Regions from separate parts of the Sodalis sp. RH15 genome, predicted to be linked through region 2. Evidence: predicted binding sites of a transcription regulator. Region 2 holds the regulator's gene; each other region holds the start of a gene.
The links. Region 2 encodes Fur, which represses iron uptake genes when iron is present. Its sites were predicted from a motif close to ATAATAATGAGAACNACTATCAA; they were not measured.
Positions count from the first base shown of each region.

Region 1 (6,575 bases), 1.1 Mb from region 2:
GATACCGTATTGCGCGGCATGCCCCATATTCGTTTCCCGGCCAGCGGCGTGCTATCGCCGTCGAGGGTGGTGGCAGAATCGTTGGAGTCGACCGTCACGGCATGAAGATAGGTGTAAGACGCTATCAGCTGCAGGTTGTCGGTGAGTCTGGCATGTTCCTCCAGCTCCAGTCCTTTGGATCTCACCTTGCCGGCCTGGGTGGAAAAACCCGTATGTTCGGCGTCGGCGGTCAAGACATTTTCCTCGGTAAGATCAAAAAGCGAAGCCGTGGTAAAACTCTCGGAGCCCGCCGGCTGGTATTTGACCCCCACTTCATACTGATTGGCGGTGGTGGGTTTCGCCATACCGCCGCCATAAAGCTCGCCCACCTGAGGAGTAAAGGACTTGGCGAAACTGGCATAAGGCGCAATACCGTTGTCAAACAGGTAAACCAGCCCGGTGCGCCAGGTGAAGGCACGGGAAGACTGCGCGGTGGAGGAAGCGGTGACGGGATTGACATCGTCGGCGTCCGCCCAATCTTCACGCACGCCCAACAGGTAGCGCCAGTTGCCGAAGCTCATCTGATCCTGGCTATAGGCCCCGAGCTGTTTTTGCCGGATAAAATCGTCCGATGACGTGGCCGGGGCGGCGATATCGCCATAATCCGGCGAGAATACATTCAGCGTCGGCGCGGCCCCCAGCCCTACGGTTTCCCGGTATAAAATGCGCTGGAAATCCACGCCGGTAAGCAGGGTATGAGATACCGGCCCGGTATCGAAATCCGCCAATACCTGATTGTCGATGGTGAAAACCTTGGCATGCTCATCATTGAAAAACGCATAGCGATTCACCGTATCGTTGGATCCCGCCGCAAAGCCGTTGCTGAATACGTTATCCAAATCATCTTTGACATAGCTGTAGTGGGTATTCTGCCGCAGGGTGAAAACATTATTCAGGCGGTGTTCAAATTCGTAGCCTACCGAATATTGCGTTCTGGAGTGATTATCGAAGCCCGGCGCGCCCATATTGGTATGGGGTGATATCTTGCCGTCGGCGGCGTTGAACAGACTGCCCGCCGCCGGGACGAAATTATAATAGCCGACGTCGGGATCGCGCTGGTATTTGGCCAGTATCGTCAGAGACGTATCGTCATTGGGCCGCCAGGTCACGGCGGGGGCGATATACAGCCGTTTCTGCCGGGTATCCTTCACCTGGGTATCGCTGTCCAGTCCCGTGCCGGTAAGCCGATAAAGCAGCCTGCCGTCATCGGTGAGTTTTCCCCCCAGATCAAAACCGGCCTGGTAGCGATTGTGGCTGCCGATGGTGGTAAAAACCTCATGTACCGGCGTCGCGGTGGGACGCTTGCTCACCAGATTCGCCACGCCGCCGGGATTCACCTGTCCGTAAAGAACGGAAGCCGGTCCGTGCAGGATTTCGATACGTTCCAGCCCGTAGGGATCAAAATTGGCAATGGCATAGCCGAAACTGGTGTCGCTGGGCATTCTCGAACCGTCGAGGAATTGTTCCAGATAAAAGCCCCGGCTAAACAGGTAAGGCGCGCCGGCGGTGGAATCCCCGCGGATTTCGGATCGCACCCCCGCGGTATAACGCAGCGCCTGGGCGACGGTCTGGGCGTTTTGCGCCGTCATCTGTTCCTTGTTCACCACCGAGACGGATTGCGGGATTTCAAGGAGGGGAGTATCGGTCTTGGTGGCGCCCGTCGCCGATTTCGCCACCGGTATTGACGTACCGTCAGGTTTACCGGTCACGACCATCACGCTGGCTGTATTGCCCTCGCCGCCGGTCTGCTCGGCGCCGAATGCCGGTGCGCCGGCCAGCGCCAGGGCCAGTGCGCTTAATTTAAATCCTACCGTCCATTGCCGCCGGGGCCGGAACCCCCCGGATTGCCTTGATGTTAACTTACTCATGCCTTCAACCCTGCCTGATTCCTGCCTGTTTAAGAAAAGAATGCTCACTGGCGTACAGACTCTGCGGCCCGTTGTCACAGCCTAGACTTGAAGGCGAATGATAATGATTTTTCTTCTTATTGAAAGGTGAAGGTTGTCCGTTGTAAGGTGTGTTCCGGCGCCACCCTTTTTTCAGGACGAAAGTTGTCCTAAAACCTGCGCCGCCGGACAAAAATTTCAGGCATTATTCAGCGGATTATTCCAGGAGCGCTCTTGAAGGGGCTTTCCGGCGCCGGGGCGGCGGTGTGAAACAACCCCGCCGCCGGCCGGTACCAAAGAGGATGTGATGAATCAGCAGCACAATACCGTTAAGGATAAATATCCCCGATCATGAAGAACAACGCGAGCCTTGCAGAGGCGGGGTTACCCGCTGTTCGCCCGTCCGTCCCCGCGGCCTCCGCCGGGGAGTGCGTTTCGTTTATATCCTATCGCTACGCGCATTTGCAATCCGAAGTATGGCATTCCCATAAAACGGCCCAGCTCACCTACGCCAGCCGGGGCTCGATCAAAATTCACACCGCCACCGGCATATGGACGCTGCCGCCCTATCGGGGGCTGTGGATCCCCTCGGAATTGCCGCACCAGATCCATGCGCTGGGCGATGCCGTAACCCACAATCTCTATTTACCGGAAAATCCCGGCCACAAGCAGGTGGAGGATTATTGCGTCATTCTCATCTCGAAGATGGTGCACTATCTCATTGAGGCGCTGACGCCCCCCGACGAACCGGAGGAAATCAATTATCAGCGCCACCGGCTGATGCTGCCGCTGCTGTTTCATGAACTCAGCGCCGCCGCGCCGGCCACGGCGGGTTTCCTCCCCTTTCCCCGCGAACGCCGTTTGTGCGCCGTTACCCGGATATTAACGGCGGACCTGGGTAACGAGGATACGCTGGACCAGCTAAGCGCCGGGGTCGGCGCCACGCCGCGCACGCTGTCCCGGCTGTTTCGCCATGATACCGGCCTGACGTTTTCCCAATGGAGGCAACAGCTCAAAATCATGGAGTCCATCAGTTTGATGGCGCAGGGCCGCACCATCGAGGAGATAGCCCAGCGGCTGGGCTATTTCAACGGCAGCGCCTTTATCGCCATGTTCAGGCGAACCCTGGGGGAAACGCCGCAAAGGTATTTCAACACCTTTGAGGAATAACCGGCATCGCCATGATGCCGGTTATTCTCCTTAACACGCCAGCGGCTGATTATCGCTCCGGGTTATTTCAGGTTTGCCGGCGCCGGGCGCGCCGGCGGTGCTGCGCCATACAGAAACAGATTCACCGCGCAGCGGGTCATCTCATGGATTCTGGCAAGGCTGACCGGCTGGGACTGACGCTGATAGATGCGGACTTCGGTCTCGGCGGTCAACAGCGCCAGAAACTGCAATGCCCGGATGTAGGGATCGCCCACCCGCAGCTCCTCACGATCCATGGCGCCGGCCAGCAATGCCGATAATTTTTCAATGCTTGCCCTGGGACCGGACTCATAAAACAGCGTCCCGATATCGGAATGCCCGGCCTCTCCCACTACCATGCGATAAACGGATAACGCACTGTTGTCGTTTACCAATACCTTCAACATCCGCTTTCCGAAACGCATCAGTTTGTCTTCCAGCGTTTCCGTCTTATCGTTGTAAGCCGTCAGCTCTTCCGCCGCCTCGGTCAGGTGCTGAGTGGCATAGGCATGGATAACGGCGGTGAACAGCTCCTCTTTGGACGAAAAATAGCTGTACAGGGTGGCTTTGGAGCCGCCCAGGCGTTTGGACAATTCATTCATCGACGCGCGTTCATAGCCCATTTCCTGAAAGAGCCGGGCGGCAGCCTCAACAATGGCCTCGCGGCGGGCCTGCGTTCGAACCTTCATGGTTTCTCCTGCGACATAAATAAACCCAAGTGTACATTTTCTTGACAAACAAATCATATCAATGCAAAACTAAACCGTACAGTTTGGTTCATTAATAAAAAATAGCCATCATTGTCTTCTTTCATAATAGGGCCGTTCAAATGCAAACAACCTTCAGGAAATCTCGACCCGCGCTTCTTATTCTGTGCATCGCCTTGGCGGCGTGTTCATCAACGCCCCCCGCCCGCTATCAAAATCTTGACTCATCTTCCCGGTTAAGACCCAACACCGATGAGGCATCGGATCGCATTCCCTACCGTTACGCGGAGCCGGTGGACTGGAAAAAATACACCAGCATCATTATTGAACCCGTTGCCCTCTATCAGGGTCCGGACAACCAGTTTGGCGATATGGACCCGTCAGACCGGCAAGCGCTGGTCCACTACATGCAAAATCAGTTCAGTGAAAAACTGCGGGCCCGTTTCAGGGAAGTCACCATCCCCTCTTTGGATACCCTGCGGGTAAAACTGACGCTCACCGGCGCCAAGACCACCACGCCGGTGATCGGTACCTTTACCAAGTTCGATTTGGCCGGCGGCCCCTATAACATCGTTCAGTCCATTCGCGGCAAGGAGGGGTTGATGAACGGCTCAGTGAACTACGCCGTGGAAATTTCGGATGCTTCAACTCGCCGCCTGCTTAACGCCTATGTCGCCAAACAGTATCCCAATGCCCTCAACGTCGGCGCCAGCGTCGGTTCGCTGAGCGCCGCCAAGGTGGGCATTGACAAGGGCGCGGATGAACTGGCGGACATGCTCAAATAAAACCGGATGTTAACCCGGTGCCACCCTGTTCCGGTCGGCCTGCATTCATCCGCTTTTCTCCTTGAGCCAGATTCTTTTCGTTTTGGCGGAATCGATGGTGGGCGCATCGCCAAACAGCCGTTTGAATTCCCGGCTGAACTGGGAATTGCTGCTGTAACCAACGATGCTGGCGGCCCGGGAGGCGGTCATATTATCATGCAGCATCATCAGGCGCGCTTTATGCAGGCGGATCTCCTTAAGATATTGCAGCGGCGTGGAATGGGTAATGGCCTTGAAATGGGAATGAAAAGCCGACACGCTCATTCCGCTCTCTTTAGCCAGGTCGGCCATATCGAAATTATTCGCGTAATGGGCGTGCATCTGGCTTAATACCTTGGCTATCTGGCCATGCCTTCCTTTATTCAGGGCCAAAAATTTGAGATTATCGCCGCTTTTTTCCATTAGAATGTTATACAGAAACTCCCGCAGGATATTTTGCGACAGTATTCTGGCCGGTTCATTATGCTCAAGGCTTTCCACCAATCTTACCAGTATGCCTGACTGATGCATGGTTAGGGATTGGGTTGAAATGAATTCGATATCCTCGCCGCTTAAGGAAGGATTATCCATCTGTAATAATATTTCCGTAATGAGCGTAGGGGTCACCTTGATAAGGATGCCAATCAGCGGCTCGTCCGGCGAGCCTATCGTCTCGCATTCAAACGGCATTGGAATGGTCAGGGTAAGATATTCATTTTTGTCATAAATAAAAAGCCGTTCACCCATGGTGTCGATCTTTTTTCCCTGCAAAATGATAACAATGGATGGCTCATACATTACCGCGCTGCGCGGAATATGCTTTGAGGAGCGTATAAAATTAATTTCGGGCATTCGGGTGGTGAATACGCCGTCCCCGGAAATCAGCCGATTAATAATGCCTATCATTTTTTTATTTCGTTTATCAATGACGCTCATTAATTCCGACATGTCTGCACTCACTTTCAGATTAAATGAATATACCCGTCATCCGGTTATACCGAGCTAACACATCATTATTTTCATTCATATTTCCTTAATATAATTTTCCCTTTTGATAAGTCATTATAGTTTATACGAAGCGCATTTCACACCCGCGGCGCGGACAGGCCGTGGGCCCGGCGTGGGGCGAGGCCTGCCGCGCCGGGGAAGCAAAAAAAACAAAAATCAGGCAAGACAATTGCAATAACAGGCAACCCGGCCGGTGAAAACTGCATATACACTTAGGATCTCAGCACGGCGTTACTTGTCACCATCCGTTGTTTCCCTTCGTTTTAAGCATTGCGGCAATCATTCAACTTTATCCTGACTGGAAGACCATCATGGCTAAAAACATCCCGTTGCATCTCAATGTAAATGATAGAGATTTTGACGTCACGCTGGATCCCCGCGTGACGCTGCTTGACGTACTGAGAGAGCATCTGGCGCTGACGGGCACCAAGAAAGGCTGCGATCAGGGGCAATGCGGAGCCTGTACGGTGCATCTTGACGGGGAGCGGGTATTAAGCTGCCTTACCCTGGCGGCGCAGGCGCATAACCGGCAAGTCACTACCATCGAAGGCGTGGCCAAGAGCGACGGCACGCTGCATCCGGTCCAGGCCAGCTTTTTAAAACACGATGCCTTCCAGTGCGGATACTGCACCCCCGGACAAATCATGTCGGCCATTGCCTGCATCAAAGAGGGCCACACCGGTTCCGATGGGGAAATCCGCGAATACATGAGCGGCAATATTTGCCGCTGCGGGGCATATCCCCATATCGTCGATGCCGTTAAAGAGGCGGCAGAGGACATCAAGGGGGAGTCGGTATGAATGAATTCAATTATCATCGGGCGCTGAATATTGATGATGCCATCGCACAGGCGGGCGGCGTCAACAGCCGATTCATCGCCGGCGGCACCACGCAGCTCGATCTGATGAAGTGCGGCGTGGAAACCCCGGAAAATCTCATTGATA
Region 1 is NZ_CP178738.1:2,942,325-2,948,899, reverse strand. Features, by position in the region: gene ACL2XO_RS13570 (TonB-dependent siderophore receptor) at 1-1,907, opposite strand, end outside; gene ACL2XO_RS13565 (AraC family transcriptional regulator) at 2,277-3,095, shown strand; gene ACL2XO_RS13560 (TetR/AcrR family transcriptional regulator) at 3,158-3,802, opposite strand; gene ACL2XO_RS13555 (DUF3313 domain-containing protein) at 3,943-4,605, shown strand; gene ACL2XO_RS13550 (AraC family transcriptional regulator) at 4,651-5,571, opposite strand; gene ACL2XO_RS13545 ((2Fe-2S)-binding protein) at 5,943-6,431, shown strand; gene ACL2XO_RS13540 (FAD binding domain-containing protein) at 6,428-6,575, shown strand, end outside.
Region 1: the regulator Fur is predicted to act here: its motif matches at 2,005-2,027, upstream of ACL2XO_RS13570 (TonB-dependent siderophore receptor).

Region 2 (6,575 bases):
CCGCGCATCCAGCATTAAGGTTTTAGCGATTTCCAACATCTGCTTTTGGCTGATGGAAAGGTTACGCACCTTTTCATCCAGCCTGACTTTTAATCCTACCCGCAATAACATGATGGCCGCTTTGGTCCGCATCTCCTGCCAGTCTACCCGATTAAATCCCAAGGTCCTTTTAACCGGCAATCGGCCGATAAACAGATTTTCCAACACGGTAAGTTCATCAATAACGCTCAGCTCCTGATATATAATACCAATACCCAGCTTTGCGGCTATTTTATGATCCAGTCTATTGTATTCAATATTATCAATGGTGATTTTACCCGCCGTCGGTTCATAAATGCCGGAGAGAATTTTCATCAGGGTTGATTTGCCGGCGCCATTTTCTCCCAATAACGCATGTATTTCATGGGTGAAGATTTCAAAATCAACGGATTTTAATGCCTGCACGGGACCGAAACTTTTAGCGATCCCTTCCATTTTAATATATGGCGCGGTCATATCACTCTCCGGCGTATGCATGTTATGCAGATTTAATCGCTATTTGTCGGGATTATTTCGTCACTAATATTGAATCCACGGTGACAATTTTAGGCTGGGCATTCAATGCTATCAGCTTTCCGGATTTAACCGAGTCCACCAAAATAGCGAGGCCGTTGGCGCCGATTTCCGCCGGGTTTTGCGCTACGGTTGCGGTCATCATTCCCTCGGAAACCATCTTGCGGGCCTCCGGCACCCCGTCGGTGCCCACTACGAGGATATGTCCGGTTTGTCCGGCATTGGCCACCGCCTGGGCTACCCCCATTGCCATGGTATCGTTAGCGCAGTAAAACGCCTTGAGCTTGGGATTACGCTGCAGGACATTGGTGGCGACATCCAGCGCCTTGATGCGATCCCAATCCGCCGGCTGGCTGGCGACCAGTTTGATATTGCTGTCGGCTTTGAACGCTTGGGTGGCGCCGACACGGCGCGATTCACCGGAAGCATTGCCGGCCTTGCCTTCAATAATGGCCACGTCGCCGCCGTCTTTACCCAGTTTGCCAATAATGTATTTGGCCGCGCTGGCGCCGACGGTAACGTTATCAGTGGTAATGAAGGCTTCCACGTTGCCTTTGGCTTTGGTGAGGCTGTCCATATCGATTTTTTCATCGAGATTCACCAGGTGAATGCCTTGCTGATAAGCCTTGGCCACCGGGATAACCAGGTTTACCGAAGATAAAGGCGCAAAGGCGATGCCTTTATAATTTTTATTGGTCAAATCCTCGAACAGCTGTAATTGCGATTGAAAATCCCCCTCGGAGGGTGATGCGAAAATATCGACGGTTACACCCAGCTCCTTTGCCTTTTGCTCAACGCCTTGTTTCATTTCCACCCAATAGGGATTGGACAGGGTTTTCAATACGACTGCGTAATCGGCTGCCGCCCGGGCCGCCACGGTGGACAACATCAACCCGCAGGCCGCACTGCCGACAAATTTAATGAATTTATTCATTTTTATCTCCAAGAGAGAATTATTTATAATCACGCTTCAGGTACTGGGTAATGGCACTGGTTTTTTCCAAATTTTTATTAGCTAAATCAATATCCTGCCTGGCTACTGAAACAAAAAACGCATCCAGCAGGGTCAATTGCAGAATACGGGCCGAGGCATTCCTGCCCAGCAGCGGCGTTTCCGGGGCCGGTGAACAGATGTTGAAATCCGCCAGCCGCGCTATGGCTGAATTGCTGCTGTGGGTAATGCAAATAATTTTCGCCCCGTTGTCCTTGGCAATTTCCACCACCCGCTTGAGATCGGTGGTGCGGCCCGAATGGGACACCACCAGCGCCGCGTCGCCGGGCTGTAACAGGGATGCCGACATCATCATCAGGTGGGCATCGCGGAATGCGGTGCAGCGCAGGCCGATTTTCAGGAATTTGTGCTGAACGTCGGTACAAATTGAATTCGAGCCGCCGACGCCATAGAGTTCACGCTGGCGGGCATTGAAAAAACAGCGGGCGGCCTGCTGGATCTCCTGCGCATCGACAATGGCCTGGCCTTCAACGATGGTGCGTACCGTGAGGTTAAACACCTTATTCACCAGATCCTCCGGACTGTCATCCGGCGACAGTTCGGCGGTAATATCATGATCCGCATGATCAAAATATTCGACAATCGCGCTGCGTAGCTGCCGAAAACCGCTGAAGCCCAGAATTTTCGACACCTTGACAATCATGGCTTCCGACATGCCGAGGCTTTGCGCCACCTCTTTAATGCCGGAAATATGGCTAAGATTGCCTGGCGTTAAAAACCACTCCACGATTCGGCTTTCATTTTCGGTCATCCCTTCTTGCTTGATGCGAAGATAGGGAGCGATGCCGATACCTCGGGGCATGGCGCCGTTCAGTTCCGATTCAGTCATTTTCAGCTCTCTGATTATCATTGCTGACGGCACTATATCAACATAGGATGCATAACAAATATGCAGCATACTTCACGTTTTAAAATAATTTATAAAGTTAGTGCTTTTTGTAAAAGTAATGCCGGACATTGCTCATGGCGCCGTGGAAACGACACCGAAGCCTTACGGATAAAATATTATTATAATACAATAGTTAACATGTATTTTTAGCGAAGATTTTTTTTCGCTTGTGGATTTGAACAGCAGGAATGAGAATTGATGGGTGTGTGATTGTTTTAAATATTTATAATAAATTTTAATTCGTGAAGTTTCTTTTGCTGATGCGATTCCGCGGCGCAGGCTCAACGGGCTGTGGCCGCCTGGCCGGCATGAAGGGGCTGAGGAGCGAATGGAGTGAAAGAATTAACGGCAGCGGGATAAGAAACGGGGCGGCATCAGTCCAGGTGCCATCGGCAATTTGCGGAATAACCAAAACCACCCGTTTCAGCAGTGGTTTTCAAGCTTTGAACGATGCCCGGTGTCGCTATGGTTACTCTTTAAGGCTGTGCACCGCTTCGTCAACATCATGATCGTGCAGGGTCTCATCCTCACGGCAATTGCCGACTTCACAATGGCCATAAAGATATAAACTGTGATTAGTGAGTTTGATATTGTGTTTTTTAGCGATATCCCGTTGGCGCGCTTCGATAAACTCGTCACGAAATTCAATGACCTTGCCGCAATCAAGGCAGATCAGGTGGTCGTGATGATGTTGCTGCGTCAGTTCAAAAACGGATTTACCGCCTTCGAAATTATGGCGGGTGACGATCCCGGCGTCATCAAACTGATTCAGTACGCGATAAACGGTGGCTAAACCAATCTCCTCACCCATATCGATCAGTTTTTTATAGAGATCCTCCGCACTGACGTGATGGCATTCCGGATCTTGCAGCACTTCCAGAATTTTAAGTCTGGGAAGTGTGACTTTCAGGCCGGCCTTCTTCAATGCAATATTATTGTCAGTCATGCGGGTTTAGTCCTGTTGCTTTGATAATCTGATTGTAGGCTAATGTAGCCTATAACAATGGTCGGCCTGAAAAATGTAACGCCGTCTCATTATAGGACTGCCTGTGTAAAATGAAAACCGCGGCCTTTTTACAATGATAGTCTGTTTAAGGTGAGGCAAGTTTTATCACATTTCATTAAAATCGGTCTAACCGCCAGGCTATTGTACTGCTTTGTGGATGAAAGTTAAAAAATTGTATCTATCGATTTGAAAGGAATTATATATCAACAGCTTCAACCGGCCGTCAACGCTATGGACGGCACGGGTTTAGCCGGGAAACCCGGCGGCGGCTCAGCCGAGCTTGAGTTCGGCGCTGATTTGTTTTACCCAGGCGTCCACGCGGTCATTGGTCAGCTCTGGCTGGCGATCTTCGTCTATGGCCAAACCGATAAAATGCTTATCGTCCGCCAGACCCTTCGATGCTTCAAAATGGTAGCCGGCGGTAGGCCAATGACCCACGATGGTGGCGCCATGGGGTTCGATGATATCGCGAATGGTGCCCATGGCATCACAAAAATATTCGGCGTAGTCTTCCTGATCGCCGCAGCCGAACAGCGCTACCTGTTTTCCCGTGAAATCAATGTCTTCCAATGTGGGGAAAAAGTCGTCCCAGTCACATTGCGCTTCGCCGTAATACCAGGTGGGAATGCCCAGCAGCAGGGTGGAGAATTGTTCCAGGTCCTCTTTGCTGCTTTTGGCAATGTCATGCACTTCGGCAACATCGGCGCCCAGCTGCTTTTGAATCATTTTGGCAATATTTTCGGTATTGCCGGTGTCACTGCCAAAAAAAATGCCTACGCTTGCCATGAATTTGAAAACCTCTTAAATATTAAGGATATGGTTTACCAGACGATCAACCGGCTTTTCGGGAAATAATCGTGCAATAATAGCAGACCCTCACAGCGGGAGAAACTCGTTCAACCGGAGTTTTATCGCAAAAGCCGGTCTTTTCCGGTCCCGGACGGCGAGCCCGGCCTTAATCTTCCTTGCCGGCGGCATCCTGATGCCGTTCCAATTCGGCCAGCAGGATTTGTTCAATCAGCTCGCTGCGGGAGAGAGCGTGCTGAAAAGCCAGCTCGTTTAATGCAGCCACCGCCTGCGCATTGATTTTTAACTCAACCCGGCGCAGACCCCGCACCTTGTCCCGGCGCAATTGATTGCGTTTATTGATTCGCAATTGTTCATCACGGGAAAGCGGGTTGGTTTTCGGGCGCCCCGGGCGTTTTTCATCGATAAACAAATCCAGGGTGGTGCGGTCCGTTTGTTCTTTTGCCATAAGTCGTGAAGGGATTGTGCATCCAAAAGCGGGCGGGTAAGTCCTTGCCGGTAAACATAGCAAGCCATATTACCCCACCCCGGTGATAAACGACAATGATTAACACTGCCGGATGGGTAAACCGGCCGGTCGCGGCTAGCTCCCCAGGGAATCCGCCAGAAACCGCACAACGGCGCGCAGCGTCGCTTCAGGCTTTTGGGCATGCACCCAATGGCCCGCGCCGGCCACCACGTGGGCCCGCGCCCGTGGAAACTGCCGCCGGATGGCTTCGCTGTACTCCTCCTTCACATAGGGGGAGAGGCCGCCGCGGATAAATAATACCGGCCCGTCCCAGGGCGGTATTTCCTTCCAGCCGATAAGCGCCGGATAGTTTTCCCATAATGCATCGATATTGAATCGCCACGCGCCCTGGGAAAAGGATTTCAATAAGAACTGAATAGTGTCCTTATCGTCGATATCCTGTTCCATTAGCAGCGCCGCCTCGCTACGCTGCGCCGCTCCCGCCTTCTCCACCCGTCTGAGGGCGGCGAATACCGGGTCGTGATGGCGGGTGGGATAGGCCACCGGCGCGATATCAATCACCACCAGCGCGGCGATGCGATCCGGCATCAGCGCCGACAGCGCCATAGCCACCTTGCCCCCCATGGAGTGGCCGATAATGATGCATTTCCCCAATTGCAATTCGTCAAGCAAGGCCGCCACATCCCCGCTCATAGCGCCATAACCGGCCTCGTCGTCGTGGGGCGAAAGGCCGTGATTGCGCAGATCGATTTGCAGGGTGGCATGATTTTCCCCCAGCGGGCGCGCCAGTACGCCCAGATTGTCCAAACTGCCGAACAGGCCGTGCAGTAATACCACCGGCAAAGCGTTTCCCGGTTGCCGGGCCGGTTGCAAACGATAATGTAATTTCATCCCGATCCTCGTGTCGACAGCAAAGGCGACTAGCGTATCATGAGGTATTGACGCCTGCGCCGCAAAAAAGGGTATCAATCCCCGCATCGCCGTCGGGGAAATTCCGACTTTATGCCAAAGCCGGATACTAGCGCTGTTCGCGGGGCCGGTTTAGCTTGTATAATCCTGTTGATTGATTTAAGAGAAGAAAGCCCCCGGATAAAGATGAAAACAATCGAACTCGACGAAGACCTCTACCGTTTTATTGCCAGCCACACCCAGCATATCGGCGAAAGCGCCTCGGACATCCTGCGCCGGATGCTGAAATTTTCTCCCCAGGCCAATGAGCCCGTCCGTCCGGCATCCGCCGCGCCGGCAAAAACGGAAGCCTCGACCCCGGCCCGGGATCGCGTCAGGGCGATGCGTGAATTATTGCTCTCGGACGTCTATGCTGAACAAAACAAGGCGGTAGAGCGTTTCATACTGGTGCTGTCCACCCTTTATTCCTTGTCGCCCGCCGATTTCTCCGAAGCGGCGGACGTGCTGCGCGGCCGTACCCGGACCTATTTTGCCGGCGATGAGCACACATTATTGCAAAACGGCAGCCATACTAAACCTAAGCAGGTGCCGGGAACGCCCTACTGGGTTATTACCAATACCAACACCGATCGTAAACGGGGTATGGTAGAACACATTATGCTGGCTATGCAGTTCCCGGTGGAACTGACAGATAAAGTTTGCGGCACCATTTGATAAACGACAGCCAATGGAGAAGCACCGATGGCTAATAGCCCCCGTGCCGGACAACCCGCCCGGCAAAGTGATTTGATTAACGTGGCGCAGTTGACCTCGCAATATTATGTTTTGCGGCCCGAGCCAGGTAATGCCGCCCATGCGGTGAAATTCGGTACTTCAGGCCATCGCGGCAGCGCGGGGCGCCACAGTTTCAACGAAGCCCACATCCTGGCCA
Region 2 is NZ_CP178738.1:1,869,060-1,875,634, forward strand. Features, by position in the region: gene alsA (D-allose ABC transporter ATP-binding protein AlsA) at 1-495, opposite strand, end outside; gene alsB (D-allose transporter substrate-binding protein) at 548-1,486, opposite strand; gene alsR (transcriptional repressor AlsR) at 1,506-2,393, opposite strand; gene fur (ferric iron uptake transcriptional regulator) at 2,923-3,399, opposite strand; gene fldA (flavodoxin FldA) at 3,730-4,245, opposite strand; gene ybfE (LexA regulated protein) at 4,415-4,714, opposite strand; gene ACL2XO_RS08790 (alpha/beta fold hydrolase) at 4,850-5,626, opposite strand; gene seqA (replication initiation negative regulator SeqA) at 5,831-6,358, shown strand; gene pgm (phosphoglucomutase (alpha-D-glucose-1,6-bisphosphate-dependent)) at 6,386-6,575, shown strand, end outside.

Region 3 (6,575 bases), 1.0 Mb from region 2:
AACGGCGTTTTGGCCGGTTATCCGATTGTGGATGTCCGTGTCGCGGCTTTCGATGGTTCTTACCACGAAGTCGACTCCTCGGAAATGGCGTTTAAGATTGCCGCTTCAATGGCGTTTAAAGAAGGCTTCATGAAAGCCAAACCGGTTCTGCTGGAACCTATCATGAAAGTCGAAGTTGAAACGCCTGAAGACTATATGGGTGACGTGATCGGTGACCTGAACCGTCGTCGCGGTATGATCGACGGCATGGAAGATACTGCGACCGGCAAAACGGTTCGTGCGCAGGTCCCCTTGTCTGAAATGTTTGGTTATGCTACAGATCTGCGTTCACAGACTCAGGGCCGTGCTTCTTACTCCATGGAGTTCCTGAAGTACAATGAGGCACCGAACAACGTTGCTCAGGCCATTATCGAAGCCCGTAAAGCTAAATAAGTTTTAGGGTTTAAAATTATTATCCCGTGCTCTCGCTTAAGGTGAGAGCATAAGAGTAAGGAATATAGCCGTGTCTAAAGAAAAGTTTCAACGTACAAAACCGCACGTTAACGTCGGCACCATCGGCCACGTTGACCATGGTAAAACGACCCTGACCGCCGCCATCACCACCGTATTGGCTAAAGCCTACGGCGGCAGCGCCCGCGCCTTCGATCAGATCGACAACGCGCCGGAAGAAAAGGCCCGTGGTATCACCATCAACACCTCTCACGTTGAATACGATACCCCGTCCCGCCACTACGCGCACGTTGACTGCCCCGGGCATGCCGACTACGTGAAAAACATGATCACCGGTGCAGCCCAGATGGACGGCGCGATCCTGGTGGTAGCGGCAACCGACGGCCCGATGCCGCAGACCCGCGAGCACATCCTGCTGGCTCGCCAGGTAGGCGTGCCTTACATCATCGTCTTCATGAACAAATGCGACATGGTGGATGACGAAGAGCTGCTGGAACTGGTTGAAATGGAAGTACGCGAACTGCTGTCGCAGTACGATTTCCCGGGCGACGACACGCCGGTAATCCGCGGTTCCGCCCTGAAAGCGCTGGAAGGCGACGAAGCCTGGACCTCCAAGATCCTGGAACTGGCCGAAGCGCTGGACACCTACATCCCGGAACCGGTTCGCGCCATTGACAAGCCGTTCCTGCTGCCGATCGAAGACGTATTCTCCATCTCCGGCCGCGGCACCGTGGTAACCGGTCGTGTGGAACGCGGCGTGGTGAAAGTAGGTGAAGAAGTTGAAATCGTCGGCATCAAACCGACCGTGAAAACCACCTGCACCGGCGTTGAAATGTTCCGTAAACTGCTGGATGAAGGCCGTGCCGGTGAAAACGTGGGCGTGCTGCTGCGCGGTACCAAACGTGATGAAGTTGAACGCGGCCAGGTACTGGCTAAACCGGGTACCATCCATCCGCATACCCAGTTCGAATCAGAAGTCTATATTCTGAGCAAAGATGAAGGCGGCCGCCATACGCCGTTCTTCAAAGGCTACCGTCCTCAGTTCTACTTCCGTACCACTGACGTGACCGGAACCATCGAACTGCCGGAAGGCGTGGAAATGGTGATGCCTGGCGACAACATCAAGATGGTTGTAAACCTGATTGCCCCTATCGCCATGGACGACGGCTTGCGTTTCGCTATTCGCGAAGGCGGCCGTACCGTTGGCGCCGGCGTGGTAGCCAAGGTTATCGCTTAAGACTTCCATCTTCCTGGAGTCTGGCAAAGAAAGGGCGCTTCGGCGCCCTTTTTATTTCTTTTCATTTGATATTAACCCTATGGAATACCTCAAATTTACAAAACAATTATAATTCACCTATTGAAATGACAAGCGTTCTCATTTAAATTATTCGCAAGTTGGTTTAGAGAAGACGCAAATGTACGTTTGTTTATGTAATGCGGTAAGTGACGAAGCCATCCGTGATGCTGTCAGACAGTACCAACCCGTGTCGCTTCAAGAGCTTAAACAGATTGTTCCGGTAGGCACCAAATGCGGTAAGTGCACCTGCAAGGCGCGGGTCATCATGGAAGATGAACTACAGATCATTATGAGTTATGAAAAAATTGCTTAATTAGTAGGGTTATTACCTTGATTTACTCTGCTCCGGTTATATTCTGTACTTAACCGTAACGGAGGAGTGCACTATGAAAGGCGATGCCCAAGTAATAACCCATCTCAATAAACTGCTCGGCAACGAGCTGGTTGCCATCAATCAGTATTTCCTGCATGCACGGATGTTCAAAAATTGGGGTCTGATGCGGCTAAACGACGTCGAATATCACGAATCCATTGATGAAATGAAGCATGCCGATCGTTATATCGAACGCATACTTTTCCTGGAAGGGCTGCCGAATCTGCAGGACCTAGGCCCGCTTAACATCGGCCAGGATGTGGAAGAAATGCTGCGCTCGGATCTTAACCTTGAACTGCAAGGGGCCCAGGATCTCCGTGAAGGCATCAATTATGCCGATAGCGTTCGGGATTATGTGAGCCGCGATATGCTCATCGAAATTCTCACGGATGAAGAAGAACATATTGATTTTCTTGAAACCGAGCTGGAACTGATCGGCCGCATCGGCGCGCAAAATTACCTCCAATCCCAGTTGAAAGATGCTGCGCAATAACGAGCGAGCCTGGATGATACTTCGCCGGTACTTTTACCGGCACGGTTCTAAACTGTCGTATAAATACGAAGATTCATAATAAACCCGTCCGCAAGCCGCATCAGTTCGTAGCAGGATTTTCTACGGACTGATGTATATCACCCAGCCGGCCAACGCCAGGCATGGGCCGAAGGGGATTTTCCCCTGTGTGCTTCCGCTTACGGCACAGACGGCCAGTCCGCTTAACGCCGCGTAGCAGCATAATCCCGGCAACGCCTGCCACCCCAGCCAGGCACCAAGGGCAGCCAGCAGCTTAATATCGCCGCCCCCTAGACCCTCATAACCCTTTACCCGCCGAAACAGGCGTTTAACACCCCAGAGCGCCATAGCGCCGCATATCGCCCCAAGCAGCCCGTTCTTGAACGCATCTGCCCCATCCCATGCAGTGACGTGGCTTGCGAGCCCGCAGGCCAGAAGCGGGCCGTTCAGCCGGTCCGGCAACAGCAGGGTAAGGGCGTCGACCCAGCTGAGTGTCAGCAAAAACCAGCCAAAGAGCAGCCCGACGGGAAGATTCATCCCGGGCCCGCCGATAATTAGCATGGCGGTGAACACCAGGGCACAACTGCTTTCACAGCCGTATGAGCCGGCGTATGAATCACGTGGGCGGTTCCGCCCCAAATCCGGCCGCCGGTATGCCGGCGAGCCGTAACCGACGCCCCGCGCGCCGGCGGAAAATGCCCATGCCGGCATCGATTGCAGGATACGCCCGGTCAGATGCCCCATTATCACGCCATACAGCGCGACAGGGGCGATAAACAGCCACTGCGCCACTATTTTTACCCTCCCTGGTTGCGGTTTTCATGGTTATGCGCTTTTATCGGGCGCATAATTCTCACGCAGTGAAGCATGCAATATCCTTCCCGCTATGCCAAATGGTCTTGACAGTAATGGAATTCACTTCGCATGGCCATATCCCGCTTGCTTCCTGAGCGTATTTGCGTATAATGCGCGGGCTTATCTCGCATAAGTAAGGAATAAGCCGGCTCAATGTTACGTTGAGTTCGCGCTGGCACCACAGACGCATCCGCCAAAAGAAAGGGGGGTGTGGAAATGGCAAGTCAGCACACAACATCCCCGATATGGGGATAATACTGAACGATTACACTCCCCCATCAATCGAAATGGGTGCGAGGAGTAATTTTCTGCGTTTATAAATAATTGGAGCTCTGGTCTCATGCAGAACCAAAGAATCCGTATCCGTTTGAAAGCGTTTGATCATCGTTTGATCGATCAATCAACCGCGGAAATCGTCGAGACTGCCAAACGTACCGGTGCTCAGGTACGGGGTCCGATCCCGCTGCCGACCCGCAAAGAGCGCTTTACCGTTCTGATTTCTCCGCACGTCAATAAAGATGCGCGCGATCAATACGAAATCCGCACTCACAAGCGTCTGGTTGACATCGTTGAGCCAACCGAAAAAACCGTTGATGCGCTGATGCGTCTGGACCTGGCTGCTGGTGTTGATGTGCAGATCAGCCTGGGTTAATCAGGTCACCAAACGATTGAGAGGTTGAAACAATGAAGGGTTTAGTCGGTCGTAAAGTGGGCATGACTCGCATCTTCACCGAAGATGGCGTTTCTATCCCGGTAACCGTTATCGAAATCGAAGCAAACCGCGTTACCCAGGTCAAAGATCTGGACAACGACGGATATCGCGCTATTCAGGTCACGACAGGCACTAAAAAAGCCAACCGTGTCACCAAGCCTGAAGCCGGCCACTTTGCCAAGGCTGGTGTAGAAGCCGGCCGCGGCCTGTGGGAATTCCGCGTCGAAGACGTTGAAGATATTGCCGCCGGTCAAAGCATCAGCGTTGAACTGTTTGCCGATGTTAAAAAAGTAGACGTTACCGGTACCTCCAAAGGTAAAGGATTCGCAGGCGTGACCAAGCGCTGGAACTTCCGTACCCAGGATGCTACCCATGGTAACTCCTTGTCCCACCGCGGCCATGGTTCAATCGGTATGAACCAGACGCCGGGTAAAGTATTCAAGGGCAAGAAAATGGCAGGTCAGATGGGCAATGAGCGCGTCACCGTTCTCAGCCTGGACGTAGTGCGTGTTGACGTTGAGCGCAACCTGCTGCTGGTCAAAGGTGCCGTCCCGGGAGCTACCGGCGGTGACCTGATCGTTAAACCGGCTGTCAAGGCGTAACGTCGAGGAGATAGGAATGGAATTGGTATTGAAAGACGCGCAAAGCGCGCTGACTGTTTCCGAAACTACCTTCGGGCGTGACTTCAATGAAGCGCTGGTACACCAGGTTGTTGTTGCTTACGCAGCAGGTGCCCGTCAAGGTACTCGCGCTCAGAAGACCCGTGCCGAAGTAACTGGTTCCGGTAAAAAACCCTGGCGTCAGAAAGGTACCGGCCGCGCACGTTCAGGTGATATCGCAAGCCCGATCTGGCGTTCCGGTGGCGTGACTTTTGCAGCCAAGCCGCAGGATCACAGTCAAAAGGTTAACAAGAAAATGTACCGTGGGGCGCTGAAAAGCATCCTGTCGGAACTGGTGCGTCAAGAACGTCTGATTGTTGTTGAATCATTTTCTGTCGAAGCGCCTAAAACCAGGCTGCTGGTTCAGAAACTGAAAGACATGTCGCTCACGGATGTGCTGATCATTACCGGCGAACTCGATGAAAATCTGTTCCTGGCCGCGCGCAACCTCTACAAAGTAGACGTTCGCGATGTCGCAGGTATCGATCCGGTTAGCTTGATCGCCTTCGACAAAGTCGTTATGACGGCTGACGCTGTGAAGCAAGTTGAGGAGATGCTGGCATGATTCGTGAAGAACGTTTGCTGAAAGTATTGCGCGCGCCGCACGTTTCTGAAAAAGCGTCTGCAGCGATGGAAAAGCACAACACCATCGTTCTCAAGGTAGCTATTGAAGCGACCAAAGCAGAAATAAAAGCCGCCGTGCACAAACTGTTTGAAGTCGAAGTCACTGATGTTCGCACCCTGGTCGTTAAAGGGAAAACGAAGCGTCATGGACAGCGTATCGGTCGTCGTAGTGACTGGAAAAAAGCTTACGTCACCCTGAAAGAAGGCCAGAACATGGACTTCATCGGCGGCGCAGAGTAAGTCGGAGGAGAAGAACAATGGCAATTGTTAAATGTAAACCGACATCTCCGGGTCGTCGCCACGTAGTTAAAGTGGTCAACCCTGAGCTGCACAAGGGCAAGCCTTACGGCCCGTTGGTGGAAAAACTCACTAAATCCGGTGGACGTAACAACAATGGCCGTATCACTACGCGCCATATCGGTGGTGGTCATAAACAACAGTACCGTATTGTCGACTTTAAACGTGATAAAGACGGTATCCCGGCAATCGTAGAGCGCCTGGAATATGATCCGAACCGTTCCGCCAACATCGCCTTGGTTTTATACAAAGACGGTGAACGTCGTTACGTGCTGGCGCCGAAAGGCCTGAAAGCCGGCGATCAAATACAATCTGGCGTCGATGCGGCCATCAAAGCCGGCAACACGCTGCCGATGCGCAATATTCCGGTGGGTTCCACTGTCCATAATGTGGAAATGAAACCGGGTAAAGGCGGTCAATTGGCACGTTCAGCCGGCGCCTATGTTCAGATCGTTGCTCGTGACGGCGCTTATGTCACGCTGCGTCTTCGCTCCGGCGAAATGCGCAAGGTACAGTCTGAATGCCGGGCGACCATGGGTGAAGTAGGTAATGCCGAACACATGTTGCGAGTACTGGGTAAAGCCGGTGCAACACGTTGGCGCGGTATTCGTCCGACCGTTCGCGGTACGGCGATGAACCCGGTGGATCACCCGCATGGTGGTGGTGAAGGTCGTAACTTTGGTAAGCATCCGGTCAGTCCGTGGGGCCTGCAGACCAAAGGTAAGAAGACCCGCAGTAATAAGCGTACTGATAAGTTCATCGTACGTCGCCGTAGTAAATAATTATTAGAGGATAAG
Region 3 is NZ_CP178738.1:841,501-848,075, forward strand. Features, by position in the region: gene fusA (elongation factor G) at 1-432, shown strand, start outside; gene tuf (elongation factor Tu) at 503-1,687, shown strand; gene bfd (bacterioferritin-associated ferredoxin) at 1,866-2,060, shown strand; gene bfr (bacterioferritin) at 2,134-2,613, shown strand; gene ACL2XO_RS03850 (prepilin peptidase) at 2,734-3,423, opposite strand; gene rpsJ (30S ribosomal protein S10) at 3,827-4,138, shown strand; gene rplC (50S ribosomal protein L3) at 4,171-4,800, shown strand; gene rplD (50S ribosomal protein L4) at 4,817-5,422, shown strand; gene rplW (50S ribosomal protein L23) at 5,419-5,721, shown strand; gene rplB (50S ribosomal protein L2) at 5,739-6,560, shown strand.
Region 3: the regulator Fur is predicted to act here: its motif matches at 1,813-1,835, upstream of bfd (bacterioferritin-associated ferredoxin).